Regions from separate parts of the Paenibacillus sp. J22P277 genome, predicted to be linked through region 1. Evidence: riboswitches for the same ligand, from Rfam matches in the RefSeq annotation. Region 1 holds a riboswitch; the other holds the start of a gene.

The links. A riboswitch is a leader RNA that binds a small molecule or an ion and turns the genes downstream of it on or off. The one in region 1 is predicted to bind ZMP and ZTP.
Region 2: another riboswitch for ZMP and ZTP. It lies ahead of rpiB (ribose 5-phosphate isomerase B); the one in region 1 lies ahead of AC50YL_RS25985 (bifunctional 5,10-methylenetetrahydrofolate dehydrogenase/5,10-methenyltetrahydrofolate cyclohydrolase).

The regions. Positions count from the first base shown of each region.
Region 1 covers NZ_JBXENS010000007.1:470,957-474,158, forward strand. The annotation lists gene AC50YL_RS25975 (phosphoesterase) at 1-307, shown strand, start outside; gene coaD (pantetheine-phosphate adenylyltransferase) at 304-780, shown strand; ZMP/ZTP riboswitch at 946-1,025, shown strand; gene AC50YL_RS25985 (bifunctional 5,10-methylenetetrahydrofolate dehydrogenase/5,10-methenyltetrahydrofolate cyclohydrolase) at 1,091-1,939, shown strand; gene AC50YL_RS25990 (ThuA domain-containing protein) at 2,198-2,830, opposite strand; gene AC50YL_RS25995 (SDR family NAD(P)-dependent oxidoreductase) at 2,848-3,202, opposite strand, start outside.
Region 2 covers NZ_JBXENS010000011.1:105,819-109,020, reverse strand. The annotation lists gene AC50YL_RS32525 (manganese efflux pump MntP) at 192-752, shown strand; gene AC50YL_RS32520 (low molecular weight protein arginine phosphatase) at 784-1,365, shown strand; ZMP/ZTP riboswitch at 1,437-1,519, shown strand; gene rpiB (ribose 5-phosphate isomerase B) at 1,638-2,105, shown strand; gene AC50YL_RS32510 (TIGR01440 family protein) at 2,120-2,722, shown strand; gene glyA (serine hydroxymethyltransferase) at 2,888-3,202, shown strand, end outside.

The DNA.
Region 1 (3,202 bases):
GCTGAACGGGTACAAGCATCTGATCCTCGGCAATCACGATCGGGGCCGCTCCCGCCAATGGTGGCTGGACGTCGGTTTCGACGAGGTGAGCGAGCATCCGATCATTTACAAGGACTTCTTCTTCCTGTCCCACGAGCCGATGTACATGAACAAGCACATGCCTTACGTGAACGTGCACGGCCATATCCACGGGCAGAAGTACGAGAGCGTCAGTTACTTCAACGTCAGCGTGGAGCATTGGGATTACGCGCCGCTCACGTTCGAGCAGATCCGCGACGCCGTGGTGCCGAGCGAGGAGCAGGCATGAAGGTCGTCTACGCGGGAAGCTTCGACCCCATCACGCTGGGGCATATTTCGGTCATCGAGCGGGCGGGGAGCCTGTTCGACGAGGTGCATGTGATCATCGCGAACAACCGGAGCAAGCAGCATTATTTCGACATCTCGCAGCGTACCGAGCTCGTGCAGTTGTCCTTGGCGCAAATGGCGAACGCGGTCGTGGTGCCTTTCGAGGGCATCGTGGCGGATTACGTCAACGCCAATAACGTGAAGGCCGTCATCCGGGGCATCCGCAACTCCACGGACCTCGAGTACGAGCTGCAGCTGGAACAGTACATGCGGAGCACGACGAAGGCGGACACCGTGTACCTCTCGCCTTATTTGAAGGACATCCAGACGAGCAGCTCGCTCGTGCGCATGTTCCTCCAGTCGAACAAGACGGAGCTGGCGCAGGCGTACATGCACCGGGACGCATATGCGCGGATGGTGACGTTCACCGTATGAGGGCGGGTCGTCGTTCTGCGATATCGGGCGGATTCGCGGCATGTACGGTACATCGCGAATTCTCGGCCAGGCAGGTTTGATGGCCGTCCGCCGCCAAGTTCCGTGCGGCTCCGTGCAAGGGATTGCTCCGCATCCGTTGCAGGCGTATAATACAAGCATCGATTCAAAAGCGTGTGTGACTGGCGTAACGCGGCGAACCGCGGGGGAGCACATCGTTTATACGGCCGTACGCCTGGGCAGAGGTAAGGGGGAATTCCCCCTTGCCTCTTTCTGTTTTTCTGCGCATCTAACACGGAAAGGGTGACGGAACATGACTCATGCAAACCAGCTTGTTTTGGACGGCAACGCGGTCGCCGACAGCATCAAGGCACGATTGGAGGCGCGCATCGCCAGGTTGGCGGAACGGGGAATTAAACCGTGTCTGGCGACGGTGCTGGTCGGCGACGATCCGGCTTCCGCGACGTACGTGCGGATGAAAGGCAACGCCTGCAAGCGCCTCGGCATCGCGTCGATCCGCGTGGAGCTGCCTGCCGGCACGACGACGGAGGAGCTGATCGGCGCGATTCGGAAGCTGAACGAGGATGCCTCCGTGCACGGCATTCTGCTGCAGCATCCCGTGCCGCACGGGATCGACGAACGCGCGGCTTTCGAAGCCATCGACATCCGGAAGGACGTTGACGGCGTCACGACGCTCGGCTTCGCGCAGAACGCGTTCGGCTTCGCGGACTTTCCGTCCTGCACGCCGGCGGCGATCATGGCGATACTGGACTACTACGGGCTGCCGGCGCGCGGCCGCCATGCCGTCGTCATCGGCAGAAGCCCGATTCTCGGCAAGCCCGTCTCCGCCATGCTCCTGAACGCGGACGCGACCGTGACGACCTGCCATTCGCGGACGGAGAACCTGCCCGCGATCGTGCGTCTCGCGGACATCGTCGTCGCCGCCGTCGGCAAGCCGAATTTCGTGCAGGGCGACTGGATCAAGCCGGGCGCCGTGGTGCTCGACGCCGGCTATAACCCCGGCAACGTCGGCGACGTCGATTATGAGGCGTGCGCGCGGCATGCGTCCGCGATCACGCCGGTTCCCGCGGGCGTCGGGCCCGTCACGATCGCGACGCTGCTCAAGCATACGGTGGATGCGGCGGAGAAGCTCGGGGCGTAGACGAGATGGCGCGATGCAGAGGCCCCGGCAAGCCGGTCAGCGCGTTTCGATGCGCGCCGCGCGAAGTTTAACGGCAGCAGCAGGCCTATGGCGTTGTCGGAAAGGGCGCATCTCGCCGATGCATCGAAGCGTGCCGCGTTTAACGTGAACAAGCAGGCGTCCGGCGGAGCCCGGTCGAGCAGTTCATAAGACGAATAAGGCGATCCTCGGTCGAGAACCGGAGGATCGCCTTATTTGCGATTCGGGGAGCGGCCTGGCTTAACGGCCGCAAGCCCGCCGCGCGCCGTTCAGCACAAGCCGCCGATAAGACGCGGGCTTGAACGAAGGGGCATGATGCCCCGGCTGCAGGTAGACGACCTTGCCAAGCCCGTAAGGATGCGTCCAACCGGCGGGATAACGGTTCCCTTCGAATTCGTATTCGAGGAACACCTCGCGTTCCGATAACGGATCGAATTCGAAGAAGTACGGCTCTTCGTCCAGGCTGAACGCGTCGACGCCCTCGAGCAGGGGATGTCCGGCAACGGGATGGTAGCGGAGCGGCTGGCAAGGCGGATGTCCGGTAAAGCGGGCGCCGATCAGCTGCGCAAGCTCCGGACTGCATTGCAGCGATATGCCGTTATGGACCACGAGCAGGCCGCCGCCGCCCGCGACGTACCGCAGGAGTCCTGCCGTTTGTTCGGGCTTCAAGGTGCGTTGCCAGCAGTCCGTATACGAGATGCACAAGGGGGATGCCGCTTGATCCAGCCGGGTCAGGACATCGTAATCTTCCGTGGCGTCCAGATGGAAATCGCCGCCAAGAATGGACTGCAGCTCCGCGCGCGCCGGCTCCAGCGGATGCCAAGGCGCGGCCGTGAAATCCCCAAGCAGCAGCGCTTGAACGGATTCGTTCATCGTCGTGTCTCCTCTCTTCACCAAGGCAGCTCGTTGCCTGTATCCGCTTCCAAGTATAGGGGCGAATCGTGCAGCTCGCCGCCTCGCGCTTCGATTAGCCGCAGGATATGAGCGGCCGCTTCCTCGGGGGTATGCGTGCCCGCGTCGTTCCAGCTGCCGCCCATGAACGTTTTCACCCAGCCGGGATGAAGGAGCAGCACGCGTCCGCCGTCCTTGCGGATCCGGTTATGGATGATGGTCGAGCCCATGTTCAGCGCGGCTTTGGCCATGCAATAGCCGAACCACGCCTCGCGATGGCTGTTCCCGATGCTTCCGGCTTCGGAGCTGATGTTTACGATCAGCCTGCCGCCGTTCATGACCGGTTCAAGCAGC
Region 2 (3,202 bases), on a different contig from region 1:
GCGGGAGACGTCATCCGCCCGACTCGCTGACAGCGGCGCCGGTTCCTGAAATGCGCAGTCGCCGGCCTTCCTCTCCGGCTCGCCCCCGCGAAGCGTTCCGCGCTTGCTTTGCCGCTTGTCCCGGCGTTCCGTCATCTTTCCTGTCTTGTCCGCATATGCTTGGATGAGATGATGGACAGGGAGTGGATGGCATGGTTGAGGCGGGCCTGCAGGCCGGACAGCTGCTGACGCTGATCGTAATCGCGTTGGCGCTCGGGATGGACGCTTTTTCTTTGGGCGTGGGCATCGGGCTCAAAGGCATTCGGCTGCTTGATGTCCTCAAGCTGAGCGCGATTATCGCGCTATTTCACATCATGATGCCGCTGATGGGCATTTTTACGGGGAAATACGTCGGCACGCTGCTCGGCGGCGTGGCGACTTCGGCCGGCGGGGCGCTGCTGCTGCTGCTCGGCGGCCATATGATCTACAGCTCGCTGCGCGGAGACGCGGTGCCGTCGATCAATCATCGCAGCGCCTGGGGGATGCTGCTGTTCGCGCTCAGCGTCAGCATCGATTCCTTCTCCGTCGGCCTGTCGCTCGGCATGTTTGCCGTGGATATGCTGCTGGCGGTGCTGCTATTCGGCCTCGCAGGCGGCGTCATGTCCATCTCGGGCCTGCTGATCGGCCGCCGGGTCAGCTCGAGCCTGGGCGGTTACGGCGAGGCGGTCGGCGGCGTGATTTTATTGACGTTCGGGCTGCTCATCTTGTTCTGAATTCCGAAGCCCACCTAAAGGAGGTTCTCGCATGAAACGGATCTTGTTCGTATGTACCGGCAACACGTGCCGTTCGCCGATGGCGGAGGCGATGCTTCGGGATTTGGCGCAGAAGCGCGGGATGTCGCTGGAGGTCCGCTCCGCGGGCGTTTCGACCGTGGACGGCCTTCCCGTATCGACGCACGCGCAATCGGTGCTGCGGCGCCGGGACATCCGCCATAACAACGGCTCCACCGCGCTCGAAAGCGGCTCCGTGACGTGGGCCGATCTTATATTGACGATGACCGCCAGCCATAAACGCCACCTGCTGCAGCGATTTCCGAGCGCCGTGGACAAGACGTACACGCTGCTGGAGTTCGTCCATCGCGACGAAGAGGGGCTGGGACGCATCGCGGAGCTGGAGAGCCTCTATACGGATTTCCAAATGAAGCAAGCCCTCGGCGGGCAATTGACGGACGCGGAGCGCCGGCGGCTGCTGGAGCTGGAAGCTTCCATTCCGAGCTTCGACATTGCCGATCCGTTCGGCGGCCCGCTGCACGTCTACGAGGACAGCGCGGCCGAGATCGAAGCGGCGCTGCGCAAGCTGCTGGAACGCCTGCAGCAGCGCAAATAACGGGCGCTGGCGATTGCGGCGAAGGATTGATTTTGCCGGCCCGATCCGGTATGATAAAGCTAATTAAAGACGGTTTCCGATGTAACTGGCGACGAAAGTGGGTCCAACCACGGTGGAGCATCGGATCATACGGCCGGTCGCCTGGGCAAAGAGCAGCGTGCGTGAGCATGCTTGCTCTTTTTTCGTCTTTTCCGGCGAAATCAGGTATACTAGAACCATTGCGAATCGACAATTTCCGCCATTGCGCGGTCTCATTGGGAGGTATATCAAGGATGAAAATCGCCATCGGAGCAGACCATGGGGGCTACCGCCTCAAAGAAATCGTCGTGCCTTATATACAGTCGCTGGGTCATGAAATCGAGGACGTCGGATGTACCTGCGAGCAATCGGTCGATTACCCGGACTACGCGCTGCCGGTTTGCGAGCGCGTCGCGCAGGGCAAGGCCGACCGCGGCATTCTGATCTGCGGCACGGGCATCGGCATGTCCATCGCCGCGAACAAGGTGGCCGGCATTCGCTGCGCCCTCGTGCACGACATGTTCTCGGCGCAGGCGACGCGCGACCATAACGACACGAACGTGCTGGCCATGGGCGAGCGCGTGATCGGACCGGGCGTGGCTCAAGAAATCATCCGCATCTGGCTGGAAACGCCGTTCTCGAACGGCGAGCGCCATGTCGGCCGCTTGAACAAGGTGAAGCGGATCGAAGAACAAAACGCGCAGCCGGCGCACGCGGAATAAGGAGCGGATCCGACATGAACGATACGGCAGCGGGCGGAAGTGCGGCTCGGTTGACCAAAGATGTCGAGACCGTCGTGCGCGAGCTTGCCGAAGCCGCCAACCTTCGCAAGGGGCAATTGCTCGTGATCGGCGTGTCCACGAGCGAGGTGCTCGGCCAGCGAATCGGCACGTCCGGTACGCTGGAGACGGCGCAGGCGATCTACGGCGGCATCGAGGCCGTGCGGGGCGAGTTGGATTTCTATCCGGTGTTCCAATGCTGCGAGCATCTGAACCGGGCGCTCGTCATGGAACGCGAAGCGGCGGAGCGCTACGGGCTTGAGCTGGTCTCGGCGGTGCCGGTGCGCAAGGCGGGCGGCTCCATGGCGGCGTATGCGTTCGGCGCGCTGCGGGACGCGGTGCTGACGGAAACGGTGCAGGCGCATGCGGGCATCGACATCGGCGACACGTTCATCGGCATGCATTTGAAGCGCGTGGCGGTGCCGGTGCGGCCGTCGATCCGGTCCATCGGTTCGGCGCACGTGACGATGGCCTTCACCCGTCCGAAGCTGATCGGCGGGGAACGGGCGGTTTATTCGCGCCCATCGGAGTCGGATGCCGCGAGCGACAATTGCGACTGAGCAATTAAAAACGCGTATGCTTTCGAAGTTGTTTTATTCTCCGAACCGGCCCACGCCGGTTCGTGCTTCGCCATAAAACGAAGCGTATGCTTTCGAAGTTGTTTTATTCTCCGAACCGGCCCACGCCGGTTCGTGCTTCGCCATAAAACTTTAGGAGGAATAATCATGGAAAACCTACGCAAGCAAGATCCCGAAATCATGAAAGCCCTTGGCCTCGAGCTGCAGCGCCAGCGCGACAACATCGAGCTGATCGCCTCCGAGAACATCGTATCCGAAGCCGTATTGGAAGCAATGGGCACGGTGCTGACGAACAAATACGCCGAAGGCTATCCGGGCAAGCGCTACTACGGCGGCTGCGAGCACGTGGACATCGCCGAGGATATCGCGCGCAACCGCGCGAAGGACCTGTTCGGCGCCGAGCACGCGAACGTCCAGCCCCACTCCGGCGCGCAAGCGAACATGGCCGTTTACCTGGCCGCA